One region of the Rhizobium sp. WYCCWR 11146 genome, then DNA from elsewhere that is predicted to be linked to it. Evidence: predicted binding sites of a transcription regulator. Region 1 holds the regulator's gene; the other holds the start of a gene.
The links. Region 1 encodes HrcA, which represses chaperone genes, less so after heat shock. Its sites were predicted from a motif close to GTTAGCACTCNCNNNNNGNGAGTGCTAAC; they were not measured.
Positions count from the first base shown of each region.

Region 2: the regulator HrcA is predicted to act here: its motif matches at 13,237-13,265, upstream of groES (co-chaperone GroES).

Region 1 is NZ_JACCEY010000031.1:145,262-161,078, forward strand. It holds gene lnt (apolipoprotein N-acyltransferase) at 1-1,134, shown strand, start outside; gene HX899_RS25040 (helix-turn-helix domain-containing protein) at 1,287-1,703, shown strand; gene metK (methionine adenosyltransferase) at 1,882-3,120, shown strand; gene HX899_RS25050 (tRNA (guanosine(46)-N(7))-methyltransferase TrmB) at 3,129-3,830, shown strand; gene HX899_RS25055 (hypothetical protein) at 3,930-4,325, opposite strand; gene HX899_RS25060 (DUF2277 domain-containing protein) at 4,677-4,943, shown strand; gene HX899_RS25065 (DUF1150 family protein) at 4,998-5,255, opposite strand; gene HX899_RS25070 (Hsp20 family protein) at 5,303-5,728, opposite strand; gene HX899_RS25075 (nucleoside hydrolase) at 6,008-6,952, shown strand; gene grpE (nucleotide exchange factor GrpE) at 6,995-7,627, opposite strand; gene hrcA (heat-inducible transcriptional repressor HrcA) at 7,738-8,826, opposite strand; gene rph (ribonuclease PH) at 8,955-9,674, shown strand; gene HX899_RS25095 (VOC family protein) at 9,671-10,096, shown strand; gene rdgB (RdgB/HAM1 family non-canonical purine NTP pyrophosphatase) at 10,097-10,741, shown strand; gene hemW (radical SAM family heme chaperone HemW) at 10,751-11,953, shown strand; gene HX899_RS25110 (saccharopine dehydrogenase family protein) at 12,016-13,098, opposite strand; gene dnaA (chromosomal replication initiator protein DnaA) at 13,236-14,786, opposite strand; gene rpsT (30S ribosomal protein S20) at 15,645-15,817, opposite strand, start outside.
Region 2 is NZ_JACCEY010000038.1:51,495-67,311, reverse strand. It holds gene HX899_RS29600 (YcgN family cysteine cluster protein) at 1-340, shown strand, start outside; gene HX899_RS29595 (hypothetical protein) at 388-714, opposite strand; gene HX899_RS29590 (elongation factor G) at 863-2,824, opposite strand; gene HX899_RS29585 (TetR family transcriptional regulator) at 3,054-3,614, opposite strand; gene HX899_RS29580 (SDR family oxidoreductase) at 3,793-4,707, shown strand; gene HX899_RS29575 (fatty acid desaturase) at 4,812-5,879, opposite strand; gene HX899_RS29570 (hypothetical protein) at 6,182-6,325, opposite strand; gene HX899_RS29565 (hypothetical protein) at 6,794-7,129, opposite strand; gene HX899_RS29560 (hypothetical protein) at 7,226-7,603, opposite strand; gene HX899_RS29555 (MFS transporter) at 7,698-9,098, opposite strand; gene HX899_RS29550 (LysR family transcriptional regulator) at 9,222-10,184, shown strand; gene HX899_RS29545 (VOC family protein) at 10,192-10,572, opposite strand; gene HX899_RS29540 (transglutaminase family protein) at 10,757-11,599, opposite strand; gene HX899_RS29535 (DUF1488 domain-containing protein) at 11,627-11,902, opposite strand; gene HX899_RS29530 (hypothetical protein) at 11,893-12,216, opposite strand; gene HX899_RS29525 (hypothetical protein) at 12,213-12,548, opposite strand; gene HX899_RS35310 (hypothetical protein) at 12,545-12,808, opposite strand; gene groES (co-chaperone GroES) at 13,319-13,636, shown strand; gene groL (chaperonin GroEL) at 13,686-15,320, shown strand; gene HX899_RS29505 (hypothetical protein) at 15,386-15,778, shown strand.

The DNA.
Region 1 (15,817 bases):
CCCTGGAACGCCATCGGCTACGGCATCATGCCGGTTCCGCTGATGATGCAGTCGGCGCATGTGATCGGGGCGATGGGCGTGACGGCCCTTGCCGTCTTCGTCTTTTCTGCGCCTGCCCTTGCCGGGACGCGGCAAGGGGCACGGATGGGCATCGCGCTCGCCGTCCTGCTATTTGCTGCCCATCTCGGTTATGGCGCCTATGCTCTCCATCTCGCGCCGCGGCCGGACGCATTGCCTGAGGACAAGCGGCAGGTGGTGCGGCTGGTGCAGCCGGCGATCGACCAGACAGAGAAAATGGATAACGACGTCGACCGCGCCGCGATCTTCGAGACGCACCTGAAGCTGTCGGCTGAAGCGCCGAAGAATGGCGGGCGCAAGCCCGATATCATCGTCTGGCCGGAAACTGCGATCCCCTTCATCCTGACCGACAATCAGGATGCGCTGACGCGGATTGCCGATACGCTCGACGACAATCAGATCCTGATCGCCGGCGCCGTTCGCGCCGAGGAGATGGGACCAGGCACGCCGCCGCGCTACTATAATTCCATCTACGTGATCGATGGCCGCGGCCAGATCATCGCCGCATCCGACAAGGTGCATCTGGTGCCCTTCGGCGAATATCTGCCCTTCGAGGACGTGCTCACCGAATTCGGCATCCAGAACGTCGTCGAGATTCCGGGCGGCTTTTCGGCTGCGGCAAGCCGGCACCTGCTGGCGCTGCCCGGCGGGCTCAATCTCTATCCGCTGATCTGTTACGAGATCATTTTTCCCGGCGAAATGACCGGTGACATTAAAGACGCCAACGCGATCCTCAATATCACCAATGATGCCTGGTTCGGCACAACGCCCGGCCCCTACCAGCATTTCCAGCAGGCGCGGGTACGGGCTGTCGAAACCGGCCTGCCGTTGATTCGCGACGCCAATAGCGGCATTTCAGCGCTGGTGAATGCGCATGGGGAAATTATTGCGGGCCTCGATCTTGGAGAAACAGGCTTCGTCGATGCAACGCTCGATAGCATCAGCGATGGAGTCGGAACGACATTCCCCCGGCAAACATACTTCTGGTTGACCGAGGCGCTGCTGATTTTGATTGCGCTAATTTCTCGCAGAGGTTTTATTTCCGGGTTGAATTGACCAAAAACCCCTAAAATTGCATAGTGATGTCAATCGGCGTTCTTAACGTATGTTTGAAGGTGGGTTCCTCACCGCTTGCAACGTGGCGTTTTGGGATGGATCAGGGGCATGCCGGTTAGAAACAGGTTGAAATTCTTAGCTAGGGCACGACCATGATTGAAAACAAGAAGAAGCCTAACCCGATCGACATCCATGTTGGCAGCCGTATTCGCCTCCGCCGTACAATGCTGGGCATGAGCCAGGAAAAGCTTGGCGAAAGCCTTGGCATCACCTTCCAGCAGATCCAGAAATACGAAAAGGGCACCAACCGCGTCGGCGCAAGCCGTCTGCAGAATATCTCGAACATCCTCAATGTTCCGGTGTCGTTTTTCTTCGAGGACGCGCCCGGCGAACATTCCAGTGCCGGCGGCGGCATGGAAGCCTCCAGCTCGAATTACGTCGTCGATTTCCTGTCGTCCTCGGAAGGACTGCAGCTCAATCGCGCCTTCGTCAAGATTTCCGATCCCAAGGTTCGCCGCAAGGTCGTGGAGCTGGTGAAAGCCCTGGCCGCTGAAGCCGACGCCGACTGAATCACGACCAGCGCAGAATTCGAAAGGCGGTCGAAAGGCCGCCTTTTTTGCGTTTTTGGGGCAAAATTTGTCACTTTGCCGCAGATATAAAGATATATTTATGTCCTTCTGCGCTTGTCATCGGCCCTCGAACTGAGTACCTACTAGGTGGCTTTTATTCTTTGAGGGGAATCCCGAAATGCGCGCGAATTATCTCTTTACCAGCGAGTCTGTTGCCGAAGGTCATCCGGACAAGGTCTGTGACCGCATCTCCGACGAGATCGTCGATCTGGTCTACCGCGAAGCGGCCAAGACCGGCGTCAATCCGTGGGGCGTGCGCATTGCCTGCGAAACGCTGGCGACGACCAACCGCGTCGTCATCGCCGGCGAGGTCCGCCTGCCGCCGAGCCTGATGAAGAAGGACAAGGATGGCAAGGACGTCATCAATCCTTCGAAGTTCAAGGCCGCCGCCCGCCGCGCCATCAAGGATATCGGCTATGAGCAGGACGGCTTTCACTGGAAGAAGGCAAAGATCGACGTGCTCTTGCACTCGCAGTCGGCCGACATCGCGCAGGGCGTCGACAGCGCCGCCGACCAGCAGGGCGACGAGGGCGCCGGCGACCAGGGCATCATGTTCGGTTATGCCTGCCGCGAAACGCCGGACCTGATGCCGGCCCCGATCTATTATTCCCATAAGATCCTGCAACTGCTCGCAGTTGCCCGCAAGAAGGGCGACGGCGAAGTCGCCAAGCTCGGCCCCGACGCCAAGAGCCAGGTGACCGTGCGTTACGTCGACGGCAAGCCGTCGGAAGCAACCTCGATCGTGCTTTCGACCCAGCATCTCGACGAGAGCTGGGATTCGAAGAAGGTCCGCGCCGTCGTCGAGCCCTATATCCGCGAAGCGCTCGGCGAGCTGAAGATCGCCGACGATTGCAAGTGGTACATCAACCCGACCGGTAAGTTCGTCATCGGCGGACCGGACGGCGATGCGGGCCTGACCGGCCGCAAGATCATCGTCGATACCTACGGCGGTGCCGCTCCGCATGGCGGCGGCGCATTCTCCGGCAAGGACACGACGAAGGTCGACCGTTCGGCCGCCTATGCCGCCCGCTATCTTGCCAAGAACGTCGTCGCCGCCGGTCTTGCCGACCGCTGCACGATCCAGATCTCCTACGCGATCGGCGTCGCCCAGCCGCTGTCGATCTATGTCGACCTGCACGGCACCGGCAAGGTTACCGAGGATCAGATCGAAGCGGCTATCCGTAAGAACATGGACCTTTCGCCGACCGGTATCCGCCGCCATCTCGACCTCAACAAGCCGATCTATGCCAAGACCTCCGCTTATGGCCATTTCGGCCGCAAGGCCGGCCGCGACGGCTCGTTCTCCTGGGAGCGTACCGACCTCGTGAAGGCGCTCAAGGAAAGCGTGAAGGCCTGAGATAAAGCATGACGGATATGGAACGCCGCGGCCGGGCGACCGAAGCCTTCTTCGGTCGCCGCAAGGGCAAGGCCCTGCGCGAACAGCAGGCCGAGACGCTGAACAGTCTGTTGCCGGCATTCCTGATCGATATTGCAGCGGCTCCCCCGGAGCCGCTGACTTCCCTCTTCCCGGTTCCGGTCGAAAGATTGCGGCTGGAAATCGGTTTCGGCGGCGGCGAGCACCTGATCCACCGCGCGCTGGAGACACCTTCGACCGGCTTCATCGGTGTCGAACCCTTCGTCAATTCCATGCAGAAGCTGCTGTCGCGCATCGGCGAGACGGGCGCCTCCAATATCCGCGTCTATAATGACGACGCGACGCAGTTGCTCGACTGGCTGCCGGACAGCTCACTCGATCAGATCGATCTGCTCTATCCCGATCCCTGGCCGAAACGGAAGCACTGGAAGCGGCGTTTCGTCTCGAAAACCAATCTCGACCGCTTTCATCGCGCGCTGAAGCCCGGCGGCCTGTTCTGCTTCGCCTCCGACATCGACACCTATGTGAACTGGACGCTGATCAAATGCCGCGGCCATGGCGGTTTCGACTGGATCGCCGACAATGCTGCCGATTGGCTGACGCCCTATGAGGGCTGGCCGAGCACACGTTACGAGGCCAAGGCGCGGCGCGAGGGCCGGTCTTCGGCCTATCTGACCTTCAGGAAGGTCTGAGGCTGCCGGCAAGTCGGCGAACGCGCACGTGATGTTATTCGGCGCGAACAATCGCGTGGAACGCTGGCCTGACGGATTTCCGTGCTGAAGGATCTAAGTTTAGCGGTGGTTGGGGCCGTATACAGTCAGATAGCTGGTTGGAACGCGATCGCTGGCAACCCCTGGGCCTTCCATCTCTGCTGGGTCATAAAACAGACCGTTTTCCGCGTCGTAAAGCATGAAGTGATCCCCCTGAACGTGGACGATGGCAACCCCCTGGATATCGCTCCATCGACTGGTTTTGATCGGGGCTTCGTTAGACAATCCGATCTCCGCCAACACGCCGCAAAGATCGTTCCAGGTTGTATAATGCGCCGATCTGTCGCCCCAATCGATCATGGCGGCCACATCGTCGTAGCTCATGCCGGTGAGCATCTGCAGAACAAAGACCCCGCATCCATCGTCTCTCGGGCATTGCGTGTGAAATGGAAATCGATTTGGCTGCGATTGGTTCAATGCAAGCTCCTTTCGTCGCCGACCAAGAACAAGCCAACGCGGAATACATGCACTCGTCGTAGCATGAAAGGCACCCGTCTCGAACAGATGGCCGCTATTGGCGGCGCAAGAAGACGTCGCCCACGGCAGCTTTCTGATGAAGAGACGAATTCAGATTTCAGGTCGATTCGATCCGAAATGATCCGGCTCCAAGGTCGACAACGACAACAAACCGAACTGAAGGCGCTGCGCCCTCTCTTGCGACGCGTAGAGTTCCGCCGTTGGACCGGTTGCCAATAGCGCTCACGCGACTATTTTCTGTGCTGGCCAGCCTCCTCTCAATGGAAGAGAGAAAATGACCGGGAGCAAGTCATGTGCCGAAATATAAAACCCCTGTTCAATTTCGATCCGCCAGCGACGGACGACGAGATCCACGATGCCGCGCTCCAGTTCGTCCGCAAGGTGAGCGGAACGACCAAGCCGTCGAAGCGCAACGAGGTCGCATTCGAGCACGCGGTCAGTTCGATCGCGGCATGTGCCCGCGAGCTGCTCGATTCGCTGGAAACGTCTCAACCTCCTCGTGATCGCGAAGAGGTAGCGGCAAAGGCGCGCGCGAGAACGGCGGTCCGGTTCGCTTAAGGAAACCCTGTCACGCACAGGAGATCTCAATCAAGGCTCAAATGGCCTTGACGGTCAGTGCAGGCTGACCGTCTTTAATTCGTCCTCTGCAGCCTTGAAAAAGGTGCTGGAGCGATTGTCCGTCAAAAGGATCGGCGTGCCGTCGGCGCCGAAGAGTGCCCAGAGATCGACGTTCGGATCGATATCCGGCGCCTCGGGAAAGCACTTGGCGACCTCATCGGTGCGCATTTTTCTGATATAGGCGACCTCGCCGTTGCCGATGTGGGCAAGCTCGGATTTGGTCAAGTGAGACGTGGCTTCTTTCATCAACATTCCTGTTCCTCCGGGAGAAGGGACCAACGGTTCGACAAACCGTTGTGCTACTGTGAGACCGAAATGTTAATTTTCTTGACCATGCGCGCGGGTTCCGGACGAATTAGATCGACGGAGAGCAGACCGTTCTTCAGGGCCGCACCCAGCACCTGCATGCCGTCGGCAAGAACGAAGGTGCGCTGGAACTGACGGGCGGCGATGCCGCGATAAAGATAGTCCCGCTCGCCGTGTTCGACCTGGCGGCCGCGGATCACAAGCTGGTTCTCCTCAATGGAGACATCGAGTTCCTCCTCGCTGAAGCCGGCCACGGCAAGGGTAATGCGCAGACGTTCCGGCGCGCCGGTGTCGGCGGCGATGCGTTCGATATTATAGGGCGGATATCCGTCACTCGCCTTGGAAATGCGCTCCAGCGTCTTTTCCATGGCATCGAAACCCAGAAGCAGCGGGCTGGCGAAAGGGGTAATGCGGCTCATCTCTTTTCAAGTCCTTGATGCAAGCGACCATCCCGGACCTTAAGGGCAGCATCCGGATGCCGCTAATATGGGGAGAGGAGCCCGGCGCTGCAAGGCATGGGGCGCGACGTGCCGGCGTCGGCCTCTCAATTTAAGGCGGTGGCGTCAGGCTCTTTCCTTGACAAAGCGTCTGCTGCCTCGCATCAAAACATGCCCGCGCGGAATGTGCTGATTTGTGACGGGACGTGAAGAAATCGGTGCATGCCCGATAACACGCAGTGCGAGGATGGAACGATCGGAATGGCAAGCGCAAGAAAGATCATCATCGACACGGATCCCGGCCAGGACGACGCGGCCGCCATCATGCTTGCCTTCGGCAGTCCCGATGAGCTGGAGGTTCTGGGGATCACCACGGTCGCCGGCAACGTGCCGCTTTCGCTCACCAGCCGCAATGCGCGGATCGTCTGCGAGCTCTGCGGCCGGACGGAGACCAAGGTTTTCGCCGGCGCCGACGCACCGATCGCCCGCAAGCTGGTGACGGCCGAACATGTGCACGGCAAGACCGGCCTCGACGGTCCTGATCTCAGCGAACCGACGATGGCGCTGCAGCCCGGCCATGCCGTCGACTTCATTATCGAGACGCTGCGCCGCGAGCCGGAAGGCACGGTGACGCTGTGTACGCTCGGGCCGCTCACCAATATCGGCATGGCCTTCCAGAAGGCGCCCGACATCGTCCCCCGCATCCGCGAGCTGGTGATGATGGGCGGCGGCTTCTTCGAGGGCGGCAACATCACGCCGGCAGCCGAATTCAACATCTATGTCGATCCCGAGGCCGCCGATATTGTCTTCCGCTCAGGCGTTCCGATCGTGATGATGCCGCTTGACGTGACGCATCAATTGCTGACCCGCAAGGACCGGGTGAAGCGCATGGCCGAAATCGGCACGGCGCCGGCAAAGGCCATGGTCGAGATGCTGGAATTCTTCGAGCGGTTCGACATCGAGAAATACGGTTCCGACGGCGGACCGCTGCACGACCCGACCGTTGTCGCCTACCTGCTGAAGCAGGAGCTTTTCCAGGGCCGGGACTGCAATGTCGAGATCGAGGTCCAGTCCGAACTTACCGTCGGCATGACGGTCGTCGACTGGTGGCACGTGACCGAGCGCAAGCGCAATGCCAGGGTCATGCGCCATGTCGATGCGGACGGCTTCTTCGATCTGCTGATCGAACGCTTCGCCCGCATCTAAAACTTCGATTTCCCTTCCTCGCGAGGAGGAAAGGAAACGATCTCAGGCGTCTTTTTCGTCGAAGACAGAGTTGGTTTCGGCTTCGGCCGGCTTCGGACCGCCCTTGGCGACACCGACCATGGCCGGGCGCAGCACGCGCTCGCCAATGGTGAAGCCGGCCTGCACGACCTGGACGACCGTGTTATTCGGCACGTCCGGGTTCGGCACCTCGAACATCGCCTGATGGAAATTCGGATCGAACTTCTGGCCGACCGGCTCCAGCTTGCGAACGCCATGGCGCTCGAGAGCCGACAGCATGGCGCGCTCGGTCATCTCGACACCCTCGATCAGCGTGCTCAGGCCGGCATCGGCCGCAGCCCTGGTCTCCGGAGGGATGGCATCGAGCGCGCGACGCAGATTGTCGGACACGGCGAGCATGTCGCGCGCAAAGCCGGCGACGGAATAGGACTTGGCATCCTTCACTTCGCGCTCGGTGCGGCGGCGCAGATTGTCCATCTCGGCAGCAAGGCGCAGATAGCGGTCACGCAGTTCGCCGTTTTCGGCTTTCAGAAGCTCGATTGGGTCCGGCTGGGCGGGCTCTTGCTGCGCAGTTTCGTTCTCGACGTAGGCGGCAGCGTCGGCTGCGGCATCGGCCGCAGTTGCGTCAGGTCCGTTTTTCGTCGTGTCATCGGTCATGACGGTCTCCGGTTGGTGTCTTCAGATGCGCCCGATATCGAGGTTTGACCGAAAAAAATCAAGTCTGCGTGACAAAGAAGCGAAAATTCCGCGTGACTGATAGCTGCGCGTCAAAGCTGATTGCGCGAAAGGCGGGAGACGAGCTGGGCTGTGTAGTCCACCATCGGCACGATGCGCGAATAATTGAGCCGCGTCGGGCCGATGACGCCGACGGCACCGACGATGCGATCGTCGTCGTCACGATAGGGCGCGACGATGAGCGACGAGCCGGACAGCGAGAAGAGCTTGTTTTCCGAACCGATGAAGATGCGCACGCCCGAACCGCTTTCGGCGAGATTGAGGATCTCGATCAGGCTGTCCTTCTTCTCGAGATCGTCGAACAGAAGGCGCAGCCGGTCGAGATCCTCGGCGCCGGCGAGGCCTTCGAGCAGGTTGGCGCGGCCGCGGATGATCAGCTGCGTGGGCTTTCCCTCGTCCGGGCTGCCGGCCCAGACAGCAATGCCGCGCTCGACCAGATCGCGTGACAGGGCATCGAGCTCGTGACGGACGTCGTCCTTCAACCGGCTTAACTGTTTGCGAAGCTCCGGCAGGGTCTGGCCGGACATATGGGCATTGAGAAAATTCGCAGCTTCCGTCAGCTGCGAGGAGGTGACGCCCGCCGGCAGCTCGATGATGCGATTTTCCACCTGATCATGGTCGCCGACGAGCACGGCCAGCGCCTTTGTCGGTTCGAGCCGGATGAACTCGACATGTTTCAGCACCGGATCGCTTTTCGAGGTGATGACGAGGCCGGCGCCGCGCGAAATGCCGGATAACATGCGGCTTGCCTCGTTCATCATCGATTCGACGGGATTGCCGCCACTTTCGACCCGCACCTGGCGGTCGATGTTGGCGCGCTCCTCGGCCGAGAGATCGCCGACCTGCATGAAGGCGTCGACGAAGAAGCGCAGGCCGATCTGGGTCGGCAACCGGCCGGCGCTGACATGCGGCGAATAGATCAGGCCGAGCTCTTCGAGATCGCTCATGACATTGCGCACCGAGGCCGGCGACAGCGACATCGGCAGGATACGGGACAGGTTGCGTGAACCGAGCGGCTCGCCGCTTTCCAGATAACCTTCGACGATGCGACGAAAAATTTCCCTGGAGCGCTCGTCCAGCGCAGCTACGGCATCCGAAACCGACGTCGACCTGATGCCCATGAAGCTTTCGAACCCGTGCTGATGATACTTCCCGAAAAGTAAGTCAAACTCACACCCGTGGCAAAAGGGAATTTGCAAATGAGCGCCGCCAATCGTAGAAGCGGTCAAATAAACCCCAGGAGATAAGAATGCGGCCTTCAGGCAGAAAAATCGACCAGATGCGCAAGGTCTCGTTCGAGCGCAATTTTTCCAAGCATGCGGAAGGCTCCTGCCTGGTGAAGTTCGGCGACACGCATGTGCTCTGCACGGCGAGCCTCGAAGAAAAGACGCCGCCATGGCTGCGCAATACCGGCAAGGGCTGGGTCACGGCCGAATACGGCATGCTGCCGCGGGCGACCGGCGAACGCATGAAGCGCGAAGCCGCCGCCGGCAAGCAGGGCGGCCGCACCCAGGAAATCCAGCGGCTGATCGGTCGGTCGCTGCGCGCCGTCGTCGACCTGCAGGCGCTCGGCGAGCGGCAGATCACGCTCGATTGCGACGTCATCCAGGCCGATGGCGGCACGCGGACCGCCTCGATCACCGGTGGCTGGATCGCGCTTTACGACTGCCTGAAATGGATGGAAAGCCGCAACATGATCAAGGTCGACCGGGTCCTGAAGGATCACGTCGCCGCCATCTCCTGCGGTATCTTCGCCAGCCAGCCGGTGATCGATCTCGATTACCTCGAGGATTCCTCGGCCGAGACCGATGCGAATTTCGTCATGACGGGCACCGGCGGGATCGTCGAGATCCAGGGCACGGCCGAAGGCACGCCGTTCAGCGAGGGCGAATTCACCTCGCTGATGCTGCTTGCCAGAAACGGCATCGGCGAACTCGTGGCGCTGCAGAAGCAAGCCGTCGAAGGATGAACCCCATGCTGGAAGGCATGTTGGAAACGGCGCTCTATGCGCGGGATCTCGATAAGGCCGAGACGTTCTACGAAGACGTTCTCGGGCTTGAAAAGATCGCCCGCGCCGCCAACCGGCATGTCTTCTTCCGCTGCGGGCCGGGCGTTCTCCTGATCTTCAATCCCGAGGAAACGGTGAAGCCGCCGGCGCCTGAAGCACTGCAGGTGCCGCCGCACGGCACGAGCGGCCAGGGCCATGCCTGTTTTCGGGTGTCCGGCCGCAATATCGATGCCATGGCCGAGCGGCTGACCGCGGCGGGCGTTGCGATCGAATCCGAAGTGCACTGGCCGAACGGCGGCCGTTCGATCTATTTCCGCGATCCTGATGGCAACAGCCTGGAATGCGCGGAGGCTAAAATCTGGGGCATCGAACAGGATATCTGAATGCGCAAGCTTGAAACGAAGACCATCGTCGTCGCCAGCCACAATGCCGGCAAGATCCGCGAGATCCAGGAATTGATCGGGCCGCTCGGCTTCACCGCCAAATCGGCCGCCGAGCTGAATTTCGTCGAACCGGATGAGACGGGCACGAGCTTCGAGGAGAATGCGACGATCAAGGCGGTCGCCTCGGCCAATGCCGCCGGCATGCCGGCGCTGTCGGACGATTCCGGGCTGGTGGTCGATGCACTTGGCGGCGATCCCGGTGTCTACACCGCCAATTGGGCGGAGAGGGCAGACGGCACGCGCGATTTCGACATGGCGATGGCCAAGGTGGAAAAGGCGCTGCAGGACGCGGGCGCGACAAAGCCGGAACAGCGCAGGGCGCGTTTCATCAGCGTGCTCTGCCTTGCCTGGCCGGATGGGCATACGGAGCTGTTTCGCGGCGAGGTGGAAGGCAGCGTCGTCTGGCCGCCGCGCGGCACGCAGGGCTTCGGCTACGATCCGATCTTCCAGCCCGAGGGCTACGACATCACCTTCGGCGAAATGAGCGGCGAGGAAAAACACGGCTGGAACGTCGGCAAGCCGCAAGCGCTGTCGCACCGGGCCCGCGCCTTCAAACTCTTTGTTGAAACCTGCCTGGAGGCATAGAGTCGGTCCGTGGTCAATTTCGACACGCCAAGCATCTCGCGCGACGCGGCTCTGCTGCCTGATACCGGCGAGCCGGGCTTCGGCGTCTATGTACATTGGCCCTTCTGCGCGGCGAAGTGTCCCTATTGCGACTTCAACAGCCATGTGCGCCACCAGCCGGTGGATCAGGAGCGTTTTACGGGTGCCTTCCTGACGGAGATGGCGACGATCCGGGCGATCAGCGGGCCGAAGACGGTGACGAGCATCTTCCTCGGCGGCGGCACACCCTCGCTGATGAAGCCGGAAACGGTCTCGGCCATTCTCGATGGCATTGCACGGCACTGGCATGTGCCAGATGGCATCGAGATCACCATGGAGGCCAACCCTTCGAGCGTCGAGGCCGAACGGTTCCGCGGTTATCGGGCGGCCGGCGTCAATCGCGTCTCGCTTGGGGTGCAGGCGCTGAACGACCGGGATCTGAAATTCCTCGGTCGGCTGCATGATGTCGCCGACGCGCTGAAGGCGATAAGGCTGGCGCGCGACATCTTTCCGCGCATGTCCTTCGACCTGATCTATGCCCGACCCAATCAGACGGTCGAGGAATGGGAAACGGAACTGAAGGAGGCGATCTCCTACGCGGTCGATCATCTTTCGCTCTATCAGCTGACCATCGAGGAAGGCACGCCCTTCTACGGCCTGCACAAGGCCGGCAAGCTGATCGTGCCGGATGGCGAGCAATCGGCATTGCTCTACGAGGCGACGCAGGAGATCACCGCGCGTGAGGGAATGCCGGCCTATGAGGTTTCCAATCATGCCCGGCCGGGGGCCGAAAGCCGGCATAACCTGACCTACTGGCGCTATGGCGACTATGCCGGCATCGGCCCGGGCGCCCATGGCCGGCTGACGCGTGGCCCGGAGAAGCTCGCGACGGCGACCGAGCGCAAGCCGGAAACCTGGCTCGACATGGTCGAGCGTGATGGGCACGGCATTCTCGACGAGGAGCGGCTCGGCTTCGAGGAGCAGTCCGACGAGCTGCTGCTGATGGGGCTGCGGCTGAGGGAAGGCGTCGATCTTGCCCGCTGGCAGCAGCTTTCGGGCCGCGACCTCGACCCGAAACGCGAGGAATTCCTGCTCGAACACAAATTCATCGAGCGGATCGGCAATTCACGCCTGCGCTGCACGCCATCAGGCATGCTGATCCTCGATTCCGTCGTCGCCGATCTCGCCTGCTGACGCGTCGGGCTGGATTTGCGGCACGGCGGCATCGATATTGCCGCCGCACCTGAGGGCATTTCTCAGCCGTGGCTGGTGGCACCGGCCTTGAAGAGGCTGCCGGTCGGTGTCTTCAAAAACATCTCCAGCGGAATATGCTCCTGGTGCAGGAAGCCGGTCGCCGGCAGCAGACCGTCGCGGACCATCTCGATGACGGCGACGACGGAGGCAGACGTCGTCCAGGCGATCGCCGTGCGGCGCGCCCCGGCAATCTCGATCGGGTAATAGGCGCGCACGAACTCCTTGCGGCGCAGGCTGCCATTCTCGGTGCCCTCGGCGGCGACATGGACATAGACGACATCGTCTTCAACCGGCGGCTTGGCATTGGTCAGGATCTCGCCGGCGAGCTTGCGCTTGTCGCGCATCAACAGCTCGTGGAAGAAGAAGTTCATCAGCTCCATATGGCCGGGATAACGCATGGTCTTGTAGTCGAGATTGTCGATCTTGCCGAGCATCGTATCGCACATGGTGCCAAGGCCGCCCGACGTCGTGAAGGCTTCGAGCTTGACGCCGCCGACATAGACGGTCTCGTGCCATTCCATCGGCGAGACGAGCTTGCGCACACCGCCCTCGATGACCTCGCAGTCGTTCAGATATTCGTTGACGACGCCCTCGGGCGACCAGTTGAAGGCGTAGCCGAGCAGCCCGGTCGGATGCTGCGGCAGGGCGCCGACGCGCATGCGGATCGACCGGCAGCGATCGAAGCCGTCGGCCAGGCTTGCGCCGACGATGCCGACGAAACCCGGCGCCAAGCCGCATTGCGGCGCCATCAGCCCGCGGGCGGTCTTCGACAGTTCGATGATGAAATTGGTTGTGGGAACGTCTTCGGTCAGATCGAAATAATGGATACCGGCAAGATGGGCGGCACGCGCCAGCTCGATGTTCAAATGATAGGGCAGGCAGGAGAGCACCGCCTCGACATTCGCGAGCAGTTCGCCGATCACCTGGGGGTCGGAGATATCGCCGGTGCGGCACTTGAAGGGGACGTCGCTCAGCGGCAATTGCGCGTCGACGCCGATGACATCGAAGCCGCCTTCATGCAACAGCGTCGCCGCCAGCCGTCCGACCTTGCCCAGGCCGAGAACGGCGATCTTTTCGAAACTCATTCATTCCTCCCACGCGCCGTTTTGGCGCTTCAGTCTTTGACATGCACTGGATGCGCGGGAGGTATAGAATAAAAAACTTATAAAGGAAAACGGCCGGAATCGCTTCCGGCCGTCGATTTTTCGGAAAAACTAGTCGATTATTCGTTGATCAGGCGCTTCAGAAGCTCGACTTCGTGCGAAAGCTTGGTGTCTCCCGAAATCAGCTCCTCAATCTTGCGCACCGCATGCAGCACGGTCGTGTGATCGCGCCCGCCGAACCGGCGGCCGATCTCCGGGAAGGAGCGCGGCGTCAGCGTCTTCGACAGATACATGGCGATCTGGCGCGGCTTGACGATGACGCGGGTGCGGCGGTTCGACACCAGTTCCTGGCGCGAGACATTGTAGTGCCTTGCGACGATGCGCTGGATATCCTCGATGCGCACACGGCGCGGCTCGCCGGAGCCGACCAGATGGGCGAGCAGTTCGTCGACGCGTTCGATCGACAGGTTCGGCTCGAAGGAGCGGCGGAAGACCAACTGGTTGAAGGCGCCTTCGAGTTCGCGGCCGCTGGCCGTGACGTTGCGGGCGACATGCTGGAGCAGTTCGGCCGGAATTTCGAGCGACGGATCTTCGAGCCGGGCGACAGCAAGGCGACGCTTGAGGATTTCGAGACGCATCTCGTAATCCGGCGCGTCGAATTCGATCGCGACACCGCCCTGCAGGCGCGAGCGAACGCGGGGGTCGAGCGACTCCAGCTCCCAGGGCGCACGGTCGGCAGCAACGACGACCTGCTTGGCGCTGTCGAGCAGCATGTTCAGGAGATGGCAGAATTCATGCTGGATCATCTTGCCCTGCAGGAACTGCATGTCGTCGATGATCAGGAGATCGATGTTGCGCAGCGAATCCTTCAGCGTCAGCGCATCATTGTCGCGGATCGCGGTGGCAAAGCGCCACATGAAATATTCGGCCGTCAGATAGACGACACGCAGAGCCCGCGGGTTCTGCACCGCGGCATTGGCGACCGCCTGCAGCAAATGGGTCTTGCCGAGGCCGACGGTCGAATGGATGAAGAGCGGGTTGAAGCGCACGGCGCCTTGACCAGCTTCTGCGATGGTCTTTGCAGCCGCAAGTGCGACCCGGTTCGAGCTGCCTTCCACGAAGGTGTCGAAGGTGAAGCGGCTATCGAGCGGCGAACCGAAGAGCGGCGAGCCAAAGCTTGCTGGCCTTGCGGCGGCAACAGCCGAAACCGCCTGCTGGACGGCCTGACCGGCCGGCTGCGCGCTTGTCGGGCGGCGCATCTGCGTGGGGGCGGCTGGTTCCGGCGCGACCGCCTCATCGAGCGCCTTCGTGCCGTGGCGCGTTGCCGTGCGTACCAGGACTTCGATTTTCAGAATTTCCGGATCCTCGGCCTGGAACAGACCGGTGATGAGATCGAGATAACGATTGTTGATCCATGACTTCAGGAAGGTCGTGGGAACCGAAAGGCGAACCACGCTCTTCGAGACCGAATGCAGCTTCAGCCTGGCAAACCAGCTGGCATAGACGTCAGGGCCGACCTGGGCCTTCAAGCGCGCGCTGACGCGCTCAAACAATACGTTCTGCTTCATTTCCGCCTTTGCTTCGCCCACTTCGAGGCGAATGGAGCCGAACGTCTGCGGTGCAGCATCCCCATTGTCGAGCCCGCCCGTCGTCATCGTATTCATCTGCATAATGCCGCCTTTCAATTCCACCGGGCGGCATCCGCTAAAACGGCCGCCCGATCATTCCCCGCTTTGGCGGGCTGACGGATCCTCATGAGCCGCTCGCCTGCCGGTTCACTCAAAACACTGGCCCCTCAATGGGACCGACGCAGAACTCCGTTGCAGGGGCCGCATTCATGCGGCAACCTTCATCGGCTTTCCATGTCAGGCTGGCGGTCGAACCTCGTTTTCGGCCGACCAGCCCGAACGCAATATTACTTTACCTTCTCCGGCGGCCTCGCCTTAAACGTGCGGCCACTGAAGGCACAAAACATCCCCGCTCCGTAACAGCCACGTTACGGCTCAAATCCGTCGAGTGCTTGAAAAAACGGAAGCGCAGGGCTCCGTAACAAAAGGCACAAACTCATCGCCCTGCCGACGTGGCAGTTAAAACTGAGCCTCTGCAGGTGATGTCCGCGCCCTTTGTTGAAAGCCATTTAGGCAGGATCAAACGGCAATATCAACGATGAATTTTACGCAAAATTAACAAGCGGCCATTGACTCCGCCTGCCGTTTTCGGGCGTCACACCAGCGTCAAAAAAGAATCGCAGTTGAATCAAAGAGATTCCCCCGTTCGGGCTATTTTGACACGCATTGAAAGAAAAAAAATAAAATCCTCTTGACTCGCCTGTGGTCCCGGAAGCTTGGGGCAGAGTCGCGCAGTGCAAAAGCATCCTTGCGCAAGTCATTGTTTTTAAACGCCTTTTCCTGTCATGGTGCTGACACGAAACAGTCGTGAGATTAACCATGCAGGGGCTGATCGGCGGAATCGAAAAAGCCCGGTAAAATTACCGGGCTAATCATAAAGAAGAAGTCCTTAACGGAAGATTACGCGGTCGTGGTGACCGAAAGAGCCTTCACACGAGCAGCCAGACGCGAGACCTTGCGCGATGCCGTGTTGGAATGCAGCACGCCCTTGCTGGCGGCGCGGGCAAGCTCGGGCTGAGCCGCCAGGAAAGCTTCCTTCGCCTTGGCGGCGTCACCGGATGCGATGGCCTCTT
Region 2 (15,817 bases), on a different contig from region 1:
CTCGGTCAGCTGCAAGCTGCTCGACGGCGAAAGCTGTCGCTGCTCCAGCTATGAGAACCGCTGGGATTTCGTGCCGGACTGCGTGCAGCTGACCAAGGAAAATGTGCCTGATATCGCCTGGTTGCCGCCCACCTGCGGCTACCGGCTGGTCAATGAAGGCCGCGACCTCTACTGGTGGCACCCGCTCGTCTCCGGCGACCCGGAGACCGTCCATGCCGCCAGCATTTCCGCGCGAGGCCGCGCGATCAACGAAAATGAGATCGATCTCGACGATCTCGAGGATTACGTCGTCGACTGGCCGCTGACCGTGGGCGAGGAGAAGGACGATGAGGACGCCTAACATTACAGTTGCCCACCTTGCACGACGGCGAATTGAACCTTCATCCGTCATCGCATGGTCGCTTTGGCGACGGGCGCATCAAGCCGCAGCAAGGCAAGTCCACCGCAAATCAAAAATGCAGCTGTAATGTTAGACGACAGGCATTCGGAGACCGATTTCGATTCACCGGTGGGGAATTCGTCGAAGCAGTTCCTTGCGACGTTATCCGCGAATACGACGACCGTTGCCAGGTCTTCGGACGTAAGCCGGGTTTCTTGTAGATGATCGTAGGCATGTTCAATCCTCCTTGATTGGGTTCGGATTTCGGATTTGCCGTACGGATGTCTTCTTTTGATGACCGCCAAGGCCGCATCGAGATCTGCATTAGAGGCCATGATGCATTAGAAGCGGTTAGTGGCCGATAATCGCTCCCGCGAATCTCAGATTAAATGCCATAGGTAGCGTGAAACGGCGCATTCTCACGGTTAACTGCCAAACGACATGAGCCCATTCTGCGAACGAGCATGAAGTGGCGCGAACGTTTCAGTGTGCGACGCCTGGTCCCTCGTGTGCCCTCACGATGGCGTCCGCTTCCTTGCCGTATAACTCTTCGAAGTGATCGAAGGTCTTGGAAAAGTAACCAATGCCCTGCGTCGCCGAGCGCAGCGCCCGCGCCAGATCGTCAAGTGCGCCGCCCGGAATGAGTGCCCGGAAGATGTCCCATCCCTTAGCGGTTTCATCCCGGTCGAAGCCGAGAACCTGACCCTTGAGAGCGGAGACGATCTGGACGAGGCTGCCGGAATAGATCGACGGAATGTGAATTTCGCTGCGGAAGACCGGTTGCATTAAAACGGCCGACCCTTCGGAAAGCGCCTGTCGCACTCCCATTTTCGACGCAGTCCGGAAGGCGTGTTCCGAACTGTCGACGGCATGGTGCTGACCATCGTACAGCGTTACGCCGACATCGATGACCTGGAAGCCTAGCGGCCCTTTCTCCATCGCTTCGCGCGCGCCTGCTTCGACAGCAGGGATGTAGTTGCGCGGAACGACGCCACCCTTGACGGTTTCGCTAAAGGTGAAGCCCCGGCCGCGCTCATTGGGGCGAATGCTCAGCTTCACATCCGCGAACTGTCCGGCACCGCCGGTCTGTTTGCGGTGACGGTAATGAACCTCAGATGGTTTCGCAATTGTCTCGCGGTAGATCGGGCTGGGCGTTCGATCGGTTACGGCGATGTGAAACACGTCGGACAGGGTTCGGCAGAGATCGCGCAGATGCACCGGCCCCTGGGCGCAGACGAGCTGGGCGCCGGTGCTTTCCTCCTGCAAGACCGTTAGGCCGCGATCCGTCGCGGAAAGTTTTGCCAGCGTTTCGGAGAGCTTGTTTTCATCGCGCTCGCTGCCTGGGATTAGGATCCTTTCAAGCATCGGCGTGGGTGGCTCCGTCCATTCAGGCGGGGCGACCACCGCATCTGATGTCAACAGCGAAGGGACGGGCAAGTGGTCGGACTTGACCGTCGCAAACACATCCCCCGACGCAGGCACAACCGCCGAATTGGACCGCCCGTTTGCGAGATGCTGTACGGCGCCGAGGCTGGAGCCGCCCAGTGATGCGCCCTGCCGCAGTCCCACGCCAAGCGCGCGCACGAGCACTGTCTTACCGACATTCTGGCGATGATAGGCATGGAAGCTCACGGCGGTCAGCTTGTTTTCATCGACATTGCCCGCACGAGCCAGGCGCTGTCGAAGAACCCCCACCGGCGGCGCCTCGTGGCGCAGCGCCTTCATCAGCCTCATTATGCCGTTGCCGTGACTTGCGGCACCGATCAGGACTGGAATAATCCTGTTTTCCCTGAGAACCCGCGATGAAATGGCATAGAGCGCGTCGCTGGGCGGCTCGCGATCTTCGATCAGTTCCTCGAGAAGCCAGTCATCGAATTCGGACAGGTGTTCCAGGAGCTCGCTGCGCGCTTCGTGCTCGCGCTCGGCGGCGCTTTCGGGGATTGCTATCAGCGCCGAAGTCTGGCCTTCCCGGTAGCGCCACGCCCGTTCGGAAATCAGATCGCAACTGCCTATGATCCTGTCCCCCTCGCGGATCGGGATCTGGCGAAGCAAAAGCGTGTGGTTGGCGTAGTCTTGAAGCGCGGCGATCACGTCCCTCAGCCGCCCTCTCGGTTCGTCCATCCGGTTGACGAAGAGGATGCACGGCGTCTCCGAGGCCTCGATTACGCGCAGATAGGGCGCGGCGAGCACAGCCTCCTCGGGTGCCGATGAAACGCACAGGATGCAGGCGTCGCTGGCGAGAAGCGCGTGCTGTGCATGCGCCAACGCTTCATTGGGTCCTGGCGCATCCAGCGCACACCACGACTCATTTCCAAAGGTGAATTCTGTGAGGTTCAATCCATAAGGGGAGCTGGATTTTCTCGCCGCCCCTTCCAGGGAGCCGAGCTTTTCCACGACTGTTGATTTTCCGGTCTGCGAAGGTCCAAGCACGGTAAAGCAGCGCATCGGCATTCCTCCAACTGCCATAAACACAACTTTCAGCCATCATAGGATGCCCTGAACCGCTGCAAGGCGCCAGAGGTGCATTCGCGCTTTCACATCACGCAACGAAGACGCCCAAAGCTCCAGCGTCGCCTCAATCGATACGCCTGTCATCCATGACCTACGGATCACGGAAACCCATGGATTCAGATATTCCAACTATATGCAGCTGTAATGCTAGTCTAAGCGGGGATCAGGGCTTCACTGCTGTCAGGAAGCGCTTCAATTCCGTCTCCACATAGGCAGCCACCGGGCCGTCTGCGCCAAATCCCCACCAGGTGAGCGAACCCTGCCATTGCGCCAGCATCAGCCGGGCGATCGTCTCCGGATCACTCGCCGAGCTGAAGCAGCGTGCGATCGCTTTCGTCAGCGCCGTTCCCCAGGCTGCACCCCGGGCCCGCAGCACCGGATCGCGGAAGTCCTCGCGAAGCACCAGCAGTCCCTCGCCATAGGCGGCGGCATTGTCGCCGTAATCCTGCGACAGGCCGACGAGCAGCGCGACGGCGCCTTCCGGGGTTTTCGCCACGCTCCCGGCAAGCCGCGCCGTTTCCGCATCCAGCCGGTCCCAGGCGTGAAGCAGCGCAGCGCGCAGCATCGCCGCTTTCGTCGCGAAACGCTGCACCAGCGTCGAGCCGGAAAGACCGCTGGCTTTCGCCACCGCCGCAAAGGTCGCCGCATCCGGCCCCTCGGCGTGGATCAGCGCCAGCACCATGGCGAGAAGCTGTTCATCGGAAACTGTGCGGCGACGCGGCATGAAATTCCTCTTGCATTCGCTTCGAATGTAAACGATCATTCGTTTATATACAAGCAGTGCCAGCTGGAGCAATTCCAGGAAAAGTGTGAAGCGGTTTTCCGCCCGGAATTGCGTAAAAACAAGAGCTAAACCCGGGTGCTTACGGCATGAAGGCCGTTCTAGCGTGGAGGATGGAGAAGTGACAGCGAACTTGCGGGAGAAAGTGGCCTTGGTGGCGGGTGCTACGCGCGGCGCCGGCCGAGGCATCGCGGTGGAACTTGGTGCCGCCGGCGCCACCGTCTACGTGACCGGGCGCACGACGCGCGCCCAGCAATCCGAGTATGCCAGGCCGGAGACGATCGAGGAGACGGCCGAGCTGGTGACATCAGCCGGCGGCAAGGGCATTGCCGTGCAGGTGGACCATCTCGTCCAGCAACAGGTCGAGGCGTTGGTCGCCCGCATCCGCGGCGAAGCTGGCCGGCTCGATATTCTGGTCAACGACATCTGGGGCTGTGAGAAGCTGTTCGAATGGGACAAGGCCGTCTGGGAGCATTCGCTGGACAAGGGCCTGCGCATGCTGCAGCTCGGCATCGAGACGCATCTGATCACCGCCCATTACGCCCTGCCGCTGATGATCGAGCAGCCCGGCGGGCTGCTGGTGGAGATGACCGACGGCACTGCCGAATACAATGCCACCCATTACCGGCTCTCGCCCTTTTACGACCTGGTCAAGACAGGCGTCACCCGCATGGCCTGGGCACATGCGCAAGATTTGGAAAAACACGGCGCCACCGCCGTTTCGATCACGCCCGGCTGGCTGCGTTCTGAAATGATGCTGGATGCTTATGGTGTTCGCGAGGAGAACTGGCGCGAGGCGACGACGGTGCAGCCGCATTTCGCCATTTCCGAAACCCCGCGCTTCGTCGGCCGGGCCGTTGCGGCCATAGCCGCCGACCCCGACCGCGCCCGCTGGAACGGCCAGTCGCTGTCGAGCGGCGGAGTGGCCAAGACCTATGGCTTCGACGATATCGACGGTTCGCGGCCGGATTGCTGGCGCTACATGGTGGAAGTGCAGGATCCGGGCAGGCCGGCGGATGTGACAGGCTACCGCTAAACAATTCCAGGGAAGGAGGCGGCTTTCCCTGGAATTGGATGCAGGCAAAAGGTCAGAGCGGCTCTGCGCTTCCGTGAAAGCTAAACCGCTCTAACGCCCCGTCATCATGCTGCGGCAAGCCGCGCGGCCTCACGAAACGAGACCAGTCGTTTCGTCTGTTCGTCCCACAGCACCAGCTTGACGCAACGCAGGCTTTCCATGAGCGTGATGCGGCCCAGATCGGCAAGCTCAGGATGATCTCGTAGCACCTCCGGCAGCCGGTAATACGGCACCCGGCTCGACAGATGATGCACGTGGTGGATGCCGATATTGCCGGTGATCCAGCGCAGCACCGGCGGCAGGTCGTAATGCGAGGCACCGTGCAGGGCCGCATGCTGGAACTGCCAGTCCGGCTCCTTCGACCAATGTGTTTCCTCGAATTGATGCTGGACGTAGAACAACCAGACGCCGGCAGCACCTGCCAGAAGCACGGTCGGAAGATGCACCAGTAAAAAGGGGACGATCCCGACCGCCCAGATCAGCAGCGCGGCGACCACTGCGATGGCAAGATTGGTCGCCATGGTCGAGATCCAGGGCAGGGCGCCGGAGCGCATCATGCCGAAAGGCAGGCGCTGCTTGAAGAGGAACAGCCATGCCGGTCCGATCCCGAACATCACGATCGGGTGCCGGTAGAGCCGATAGCCGAGCCGGCCCCAGCGCGACAGCGCGTTATATTCGGCGATCGTCAGCGTTTCGATGTCGCCAACGCCGCGCTCGTCCAGGTTCCCGGCCGAGGCGTGGTGTTCCGCATGCGCGCGGCGCCAATAGTCGTAAGGTGTCAGCGTCAGGATGCCGATCGTGCGTCCAACCCAGTCGTCGACGCGGCGACGGGCGAAAAACGAGCCGTGGCCGCAATCATGCTGGATCATGAACAGCCGGAGCAGGAAAGCGGCGGCGGGAAGGACGAGGATCAGGCCGGGCCAGAAGCTGTAATGAACCGCTGCCCATGCGGCAGCCCAGAACAGCGCGAAGGGGACGGCGGTGACGGCAAGCTCGAAGGCGCTGCGTCCGGCCCGCGGCTGGCGATATCCGGCAAGGATCTTCAGCCAGCGCTTTTCAGCGAAAAGCGCCGCTTGCTCCGCGGATCGATCCGGGTTTTCGGATCGCTCTGGGTTGTCGTCGGGCTCACCCATAGGGGCCACTTGGATTTCCTCGCACTCGCTGCGGCGCGCAGATTCGATCACAGAGTGACGCCGTGAAAGGCGGCGATCGCCGAAAAGCCGAGTGCAATCACCACGGCCGAACGAATGAGGAAGAGCGGATAGTCGAAGTGGTACATCGTATGAAGAGTGGTCATGGTTACAGCAATTCCTGTTTTTCTGAAAACATGTCAATGGGTGATGGTGTCACGCCGGAGCGCGGCGCGTCCGACAAGACGCGCTATCACTTGCGCTGTTATGCGCACGGGGGCGGAGCGGGGGCTCGATAAGAGGTTCTATTTCTTTGGAGCACTGCCCTGCGGAGCGGTTTTGGTCGCCGTCTTCATCTGATTGGCGAATGTGCTTTCCACCTTCGCTGCCTGCTTGTCCTTCTTCGGCTTCCGGACCTCGCGATTGCTTCTTACCTGTCCTTTTGCCATCGATAAAATCTCCCTTTAGATCGAAATTGAAAGCCGCAGCCTGCGTGGTATTCGCCCCGCTTGTCGGTCGCGATCGGAGATCGCGGGATCGTCATGAGGGGCAACCCGACAACACCGGGCCGCAGGGATGGAATGAAAATGATGCCTGCTGAAACCGCATCGCTGTCTGGAGGCGGATGACCGGAGAGGTCACCGAAAGCCAAACCCGACGTTGAGACGGGACGTCACCATGCTTTCGCGATCGGGAAAATGGCGGGGCCGGAAACCCGGTCACCGCAAATGCCGCATCGGCCAAATCAGCGAGCCCTCCTTGTAGAGTAAAATTGAGGTGCCATTAAGGCCACCGCCGCAGGAAAGCCATATTTCCACAGGGGATAAAGTGAGCCGCGCAAAACTGGGCAGCGGTTTAGCGATAACGGCGTGCGAAACAACAGGGCTAAAGCGCGAGGGATGAATCTTCCGACGCGCTTAGTCATTCACGGGAAACAGGCGGATCAGCTTCGTTCTTTCCATCTCCGCGCGGCCTGATGCAGACATGATGCCGCGGGCCAAACAGAGTTCGATGTCCCTTCCGATATCGAGCGGCACCAGCATGCCGCCGGCCTTGAGCAGTCGGTCTGTCATCGACAGAAGCAGATCCACTTTTGCCCGGCAGCCATCGATTTCCAGGAGCGCCACCCGGCGCTCCCTGTCGATGTCGGCAAGATCTCTAGCCTGCTCGCGTTGTTGGTAAGCCCCGAATTGCACCCATCCGAAATAACCGGCCGCTGCGACGCAGATACAAAGCAAGAGGGTTTTTCGCACGATATTCCTTCGGAGCCGGGCGGCTCGTTTGCCGCTAGAACATCAGTGAGAGCATGATGTCGTCCGAAAACCGCTCACACTTTTCGGCATCATGCTCTAGCCGGCGGCGCGTCTTTCGCGGGGCAATCCCTGTATTGCATATCGGTTAAAGACGGGGGTTACCGGTTTCGGCGGCGTCTTCAGCTTGCCGAAATGGTGTTCCAGCGCTTGTGAGAGCATGGCCGGCGAGGTGACGCCCTCTTCGAACAGTCTGATCAATAGTATGGCGGCGACGTTGAAGACACGTTCGTTGCCGATCAGGATTTTGGCGTCGTAGCCGGCATCGTCGAGCACGCCTTGCAGCATGTCGAGATCGGACGAAGTCAGATGCGACTTTTCGAAAGTGGAAGACATCGGTCCTCCTTTCATCGGGGCAAGGGTATAAAAACCCTCAGTCGGCAGCGCCCTTACACTGGCTGCCGAAGTTGCGACCATGCGCCTTTCACCCAGGCAACGCAACGGGATTCTTTGCAGCTGTCGCTCCGGTTCATGAGCAGCCCGCACCTGTCAGGGTGCGGGCCGATAACGGTCATTCCGCCGCCTGATAGCTGGGTCTCCGGGCGGCCGACGTCCGCGGACCGGCGGCTGCAAGCAGGGTAATCGCCACCGCAAGCAGCGCCACGAAAGCGATGCCGGCGACATAGGGGTTCCAGCCGAAATGCGGTGCGGCGCCGAAGACTGCCGAGGCCGCCGCAAGCACGATGCCGCCGCCGATCTGGAAGGAGGCGAAGAGCAGTCCGGAGGCGAGCCCCGACTTGCCGTCCTCCACGTCGGAAAGGGCCGCGACCTGTACCGAGGGGTAGGTCATGGCGTAGCCGAGGCCGAGCGGGATCTGCGAGAACAGCACGAGCAGGATCGGGTCGACATGTCCGAGTGCGGTCACCCAGAAGATATAGCTGAACGCCTGCAGGCCGACACCCGCCGCCATCAGCCCGGTGGCGCCGCGATTTTGCGCGAGCGTCGCAAAACGTGGCGCCAGGAACATCACGAAGACGCCGCCAAGCGCAAAGCAGAAGCCGGTGGTGAAGGCCGACCAGCCGAGGACGTTCTGATAATAGAGCGTCGCCAGGAACTGGAAGCCGACATAGGCGCCCTGGAAGAGGGCGGCAATGGCATTGGCATGCCGGAGCTTGGCCCGGCGGAACATGCCGAGCGGCACCATTGGATCGGCATGGCGCGCTTCGACCACGAGGAAGAGCAGGATCAGCGCCAGCGACGCGACGAGCGAACCCCAGGTCGCAAAAGCCTGCCAGCCGGCGGCCGCGGCATTGGTGATGCCGAAGACGAAGAGCAGCAGCCCGGGGGTTATTGTTAGCGCGCCGGCCCAGTCGAAGGCCGGCCGCGGTCCTGTCCTTTTCGGGTCGGCGGGCAGCACCAGTGGCGCAACAAAAAGCGTCAGGATGGCGACGGGCGCGCCCATGACCAGTGTCGCCCTCCAGCTGATAATCGTCGCAGCACCACCGAGCACCATGCCGAGCACAAAGCCGGCGGCGCCGGTGGAGGAGAAGACCCCGAGCGCCCTTGCCCGTGCCGTTCCCTCGCCGAAGACGGAGAGCAGCAGCGCAAGCGCCGCAGGCGCGGTGAAGGCGGCGGCAATGCCCTTGACCAATCGGGCGGCGATCAGCGTCGGGCCGCTGTTGACGAAGCCGCCGGCGATGCTGGCGGCGGCAAAGATCGCCAGCGACCAGAGGAAGACGCGGCGATGGCCGAAGACATCGGCGACCCGGCCGCCGAGCAGCAGGAAGCCGCCATAACCGAGCACATAGGCGCTGACGGCCCATTGCAGCGATGTCGCCTCCATGCCGAGTTCGGCCTGGATGGCAGGTAAGGCAACGCCGATGGTGGAGACGTCCATGGCGTCGAGGAAATTGGCGGCGCAGAGCAGCAGCAATGCCAGCCCCGCTCCGCTTGGCGATTTGGAAAGAGTCATCGAAATCGTTCCTTTTTTGCTGCCGCCTCATCGGGGGAGGTTGCCGGGCGGCAGGGAACGAGAAAATGTACAGCTTCCATTCCTATTGCAAATTGATAGTAGCCATGCCAGGTATTACTGACGATGATGAATGATGTCACCCTTCGCAAGATCGACCTCAATCTCCTGCTGGCCTTTTCGGTGCTGATGCAGGAGCGCAATGTCAGTCGCGCCGCCGAGCGGCTGCTGCTCGGCCAACCGGGTCTGTCGGCTGCCTTGCGGCGCCTGCGCGAGGCGCTGGACGATGAACTATTCGTACGTGTCGGCCGCGGCCTGCAGCCGACGCCGCGCGCCCTGTCCATCGCCCCGGCGATCGAGGATGCGCTGTCGGGCATCGAGCGCGCTATCCGCCCGCAGGCCGAGTTCGATCCGGCAAGCTGGCAGGGCGAGTTCCGCATCGGCATGTGCGACAATCTGGAATCGGCCTTCTTCGGCCCGCTTGCCGCCCGTCTTCTCCAGCTTTCACCCGGCGCCCGGCTGATCGGTATCGCTTCCGAAAAGCGCGATGCCGCACGCCGGCTGGATGAAGGCGTCTTCGATTTCAGCGTTGCGATGCACGACGAGCCCGCCTCCTGGCACATTCGCGCGCCGCTGTTCGACCAAGTCTCGATCTGCATCTACGATGAAGCTCAGCTCGGGCTGAAGGCGCCGTTGAGCCTCAAGGATTTCGCCAATGTCGCGCATGTCACCGTCTCGTTCGAAGGCAACACCTCGACCGGTATCGATATGGCGCTGAACCGCACCGGCGATGTGAGACAGGTGGTGGCGACCGTCCCGCGCTTTTCCGCTCTGCCGATGGTGCTGAAGGCGATGCCCGCCATTGCCACCGTGCCGGAATCGATCGGTCGCTGCATGGCGCAGTTACATGGGCTGATGCTTTGCGAGCCGCCGCTTTCGCTGCCGGCCGATCCCGTGACGATGCTTTATCGCCGAGTCGACCAGACGGACGGCCGGGCGCGCTGGTTCCGTCGCCTGTTCATCGATGTAGCCAATAGAGCGCTCGAAGCCTCCGGCTGCTGCGTATCCATTCCGAGAGCCGCTGCCTGACGGTCCGTTATAGCTCGCCTTTGTGAAAATACGCTTCGAGGCGGTAGCCGTCTGGGTCGATGATGAAGGCGGCGTAATAGAAGCGCCCATAATCCGGCCGCACACCCGGTTCACCATTATCCGTGCCGCCGGATGCGACGGCCGCCGCGTGAAAGGCATCGACCGCCGCCTCATCAGGCGCGACGAAGCAGAAATGCAGCCCCGATCGCATGTCGGCAACAACAGGCTGTTCGACCTGCATCACCCAGAGCCCGACCGTGTCCGGGCCGTAGCCGATCGTGGTGTCGGAATTGGACAGGCGCTCATATCCGAGCGGCGCCAGCGCCGCATCGTAGAAACGGCGGGCTCTTTCCAGGTCTTTTACGCCGATGGAAATATGATCGAACATGGACTGCGAAACTCCTTATCTTCCGCTAATGACTGCTCACACCCAAGATGGCACGACGCCGACATCTTTCAACCGCCGTTCTAAAGCACGTCGCGCCAAAGTGTGTGGGAGAGGCAATCCTGCGACAGCTGGCGCCTGCGGCAAAGCCTGAGGCCGACATTGCCGCATCCGTCCAGGTCTCGTTCTAAACAGCGCCTTCGGCGACGCTTTGCATCTGCTCCAGGTTCGTCACCTCATAGGTCCAGACTCGAAACGCCTTCAGCACATGCGGTCCGAAGGAATTGATGAGCGGTATGTCGGCGGCGTCGCGCCCGCGTGCGACGATGATACGACCGATCCGCGGCGTGTTGTTGCGCGGATCGAATGCATGCCATGCACCGTCGAGGAAGACCTCGATCCAGGCGCTGAAGTCCATCGGATCGACGACGGGAATACCGATGTCGCCGAGATGGCCATTGATATATCGGGCAGGAATGTTGAGGCACCGGCACAACGCCACCGCGAGATGCGCAAAGTCGCGACAAACGCCGACACGTTCGTGAAACGCCTCGAAGGCTGTCCGCGTCGATCGCGCCTGCAGATAGTCGAATTGGATATGGCCGTGAACGAAGTCGCAGATCGCCTGAACGCGGCCCCAGCCGGGTGAGACGGTGCCGAACATATCCCAAGCAATTTGACTGAGACGATCCGTCTCGCAATAGCGGCTGCCCATCAGGTAGACGAGGCAATCATCCGGCAACTCCGAAACCGGGAGTTCCCTGGCGCCTGGCAGCGACCTGTCCGGTTCGCCGTCGTCTTCGATCGTCGCATCGCCCCATATGGTCAGGTCGCCCGCCGGGGCAACCAGCCGAAGACACCGGTTACCGAAGAGGTCGCGATAAGTCGAAGTTGGAACATCAGGGGTGGTGAAGACCGTTTCCGGAATTCTGATGTCGGCCGCACGATCATCATGAACCGACAACAGGCATACCAATGCGGTCGGCTGCGGGCAGGTCAGCGTGATTTCATAGCCGTAACGGATCAACATGGAGCGTTCCCGCGCGTCCGGATCCGCTTAGCGGAAATCCGCCGCAGTTAGAGTATAGAAGGCGCGGCGGTGGTAGGAATAGGCTTTGTGTGCCACGTCCTGAATGGAGTTGCGCAGGGCGTCGAACGCCGAAAGCCACCTCGTTTCCGAGGGTTCGGTTCTTTGCAATGTCATGTCGGATTTCGCCAGCGCGCCAACCTCGATGAAGAACAACACCTGGAACATGCCGTCATGGCCGACGAAGCGCACAGCATTTCTCGCCGCATCGAAGCTGCGGCTTTGGTTCAGAAAGGCTAGCGCCATGGTTGAACCGGCGGGGTCTCACTCCGGGCGGCGTCCGACAGCCTCAGCCATTCCTTCCGGTATCCTATGTTGAGAAGATTGAAGGACATCATGTCTTTCCCGGCCTGCGAACGGCTCTTGCCGGGCACGGCATGGTCGGCATGCACTGGAACGTTTGCTGAGACACGATAGACGGTCGACGAACGGGCGGATTCGATCCGGCGGTCGTGTTCGATCTCCATGGAGTAGCGGCCGGAAGCGCCACATTTGTTTTCCCATGTGCCGACGGCAAAGGCATTCCGTCTTCGTTCGGCTTCGTCTTCATGGCTGTTCACGATGTCAACCTTTCGTCATTCGGGCCGTGGCCATGGCCAAACGTCCTCTCGATCAGTGTTGCGCCGCTGCCGGCGGGCGATAGGTTTACCAGTTCCAGACTGTCTTCCGTCGCGACGCGCTCATGACGTTCATCGTCGCTGCGGATGCGGTATTGCAGCACATTTCCTCTCGGAGGCAGCGTGGCGGTAATGCGGTATGTGTCGGGGAGCTTCGAGGGAACGACCAGGAACCCGTCCTTCACTCGGACAGTCTGCCCCACTTTGAAGATATGCGTTGCTGCCTCGCGCCGGATCGAGCGTCCATTGCGTTGCGGGATGCGCGTAGCGGTCATGACGGTTTGTGGTCCTTTTCGAGCGCGGTTTCGAGAGCTGACAGGGGGATAGGCATCATCTGCTGCGTCGAACTCTGCGTGGCGATCGCCGGCAGGTGGATGAAGGCGCCGACCCGTCGCCAGGCAAGCCTGGAAACGCTATCGATCAATTCCTCGTCATAATCGACGCGGTATTCTCCGGCTGGCTGCGCCCCGTCGAAACCGGGCAGGCGGAACGGGGATGAAAAGCGGACGACGGTTTGTGTGGTGCGACTGGTCACGGCTGAGGCCTCTGCAGGAAGACACCGATGCGTTTCCTGTATCGTTGAGATCCGAACCGGACGAACTCGATGCTGCCGGTACATCCGCGGTCAGCGCCAAGCTCATTCCGGATCGGAATAGGCGAAATCAACGCCGGAACGACGTCATAGATTGCTATCGAAAATTCAGTGGTGATGGCGGGTCGTAGGTCTCTGACACCGCGAAGCCAAGTCGGCCAAATCGACGAGACCTATCATTGCGCCTCGATTGAGTTTAAATCAAGATAATTCGGATTTATCTATGAAAAACGCTAAATTAACTCAACGACACGTTAAATAAAATTGAGCGCGATGGCGTGAAAATTCTATTCATTTCCTGATTATTACAAAATATCCGCTCAAATTGATTTCCTGAATTTTTAAAGAAATTCCCCGCGTGAACAATATTTCTTGGCACTCCTATCAATCGAGTGCCACGAGTGCTATTTATGAATTGCAGCCGCCCTACGCGCCGGCAGCAGAAAGACCTCTATGAAATTCCGTTCACTTCACGACCGCGTCGTCATTCGACGTGCGGAAGGCGATGTCAAATCCAAGGGCGGGATCATCATTCCAGACACCGCCAAGGAGAAGCCGCAGCAAGGCGAAGTGGTCGCAGTCGGCCCGGGCCTGCGCGACAAAGGCGGTAATCTCGTCCCGCTCGATGTCGAGGTCGGCGATCTCATTCTGTTTGGAAAATGGTCGGGGAACGAGGTCACGATCGATGACGAAACCCTTCTGATCATGAAGGAGACCGACATCATGGGCATCGTCGAAAAGACCGAAGCGGCCGCCGGCAAAGCCGCCTGAGGGTCGAATTTGTGACCCGCAACTCAAGACCGAACTGGGAAGAAATATCATGTCTGCCAAGGAAATCAGGTTCTCCACCGACGCGCGCGACCGCCTGCTGCGCGGCGTCGAATTGCTCAACAATGCCGTCAAGGTGACGCTTGGCCCGAAGGGTCGCAACGTCGTCATCGACAAGGCCTATGGCGCACCGCGCATTACCAAGGACGGCGTCAGCGTCGCCAAGGAGATCGAGCTCGAAGACAAGTTCGAAAACATGGGCGCGCAAATGGTGCGCGAGGTGGCTTCGAAGACCAATGACCTTGCCGGCGACGGCACGACGACGGCAACGGTGCTCGCCGCCTCCATCTTCCGCGAAGGCGCAAAGCTCGTCGCTGCCGGCATGAACCCGATGGATCTGAGGCGCGGCATCGATCTCGCCGTTATCGCCGTCGTCAAGGAAATCAAGGCGAGGGCGATGAAGGTCAAGTCATCAGGCGAGATCGCGCAGGTCGGCACCATTGCCGCCAATGGCGACGCCGCCATCGGCGAGATGATCGCCAGTGCGATGGACAAGGTCGGCAATGAGGGCGTCATAACAGTCGAAGAGGCGCGAACCGCCGAGACCGAACTCGATGTCGTCGAGGGCATGCAGTTCGATCGTGGCTATCTCTCGCCCTATTTCGTCACCAATGCCGAGAAGATGCGCGTGGAACTGGAGGAACCCTATATCCTCGTTCACGAGAAGAAACTCGGCAGCCTGCAGGCGATGCTGCCGATCCTGGAAGCCGTCGTACAGACCGGCAAACCGCTGCTCCTCATCTCGGAGGACGTTGAAGGCGAGGCGCTGGCGACGCTTGTCGTCAACAAGCTGCGCGGCGGCCTGAAGGTCGCAGCCGTCAAGGCACCGGGCTTCGGCGATCGCCGCAAGGCGATGCTCGAAGACATTGCCGTGCTGACCGCCGGCCAGATGATTTCCGAGGATCTCGGCATCAAGCTCGAGAACGTCACGCTCGATATGCTCGGCCACGCCAAGCGCGTGCTGATCGACAAGGAAAGCACCACGATCATCGACGGCTCCGGCGACAAAGCGGCCATCCAGGCGCGCATCCAGCAGATCAAGGCGCAGATCGAGGACACCACCTCCGACTACGACAAGGAAAAACTGCAGGAACGCCTGGCGAAACTCGCCGGCGGCGTCGCGGTCATCCGCGTCGGTGGCGCGACCGAGACGGAGGTCAAGGAAAAGAAGGACCGCATCGACGATGCGCTGAATGCCACCCGTGCGGCGGTCGAAGAGGGCATCGTGCCCGGCGGCGGCGTGGCACTGTTGCGCGCCAAGTCGGCGCTCATGGGCCTGACCGGGGAGAACGCCGACGTGACGGCGGGCATCTCGATCGTGCTGAGGGCGCTCGAAGCCCCGATCCGGCAGATCGCCGACAATGCCGGGTTCGAAGGCTCCATCGTCGTCGGCAAACTCGCCGACAGCAATGATCACAATCAGGGCTTCGACGCACAGACGGAGACCTATGTCGATATGATCGAGGCCGGCATCGTCGATCCTGCCAAGGTCGTGCGCACCGCTCTGCAGGACGCTGGTTCGATCGCGGCGCTGCTGATCACCGCCGAGGTGATGATCGCCGACATTCCCGCGAAAGATTCTGCGCCTGCTGCCGGAAATGGCGGCATGGGCGCTATGGGATACTGAGGCCAGCTTGACCGTTCCGGCGTCGCCGGACGGCACAACCCGAATAACAGACAGGGAGAATTCCAATGTCCTTACAGAGCAGCAGCAAGACATCGATTACCCAGCGTTTCGACAGTTACCAGCCGTCCAAGACGCTTCTCGCCTGGGCCTGCGTCGTCACGGCGATCGCCACGATGATCATCGGCTTCAGCTGGGGAGGTTGGGTCACAGGCGGCACATCAAGCAAAGCGGCAGCCGCCGCCAGCGAAACCGCACGCGGAGAACTGGCGTCGGCCATCTGCGTCGAGCGATTCAAGGCGGCGCCGGATGCGAGCGCTAAACTGATCGAGTTCAAGGCGATTACCGAAGGCTACAAGCAGCGTCAGTTCGTTGAAGCCGGCGGTTGGGCGACCATGCCCGGCCAGACTTCAGCCGATAGCCGAAGTGTCCAAGGCTGCGCCACTGCGCTTGCCGTCTGACACCGTTTTTCCAGAGCGCTCCGATGTATGTGCGGAGCG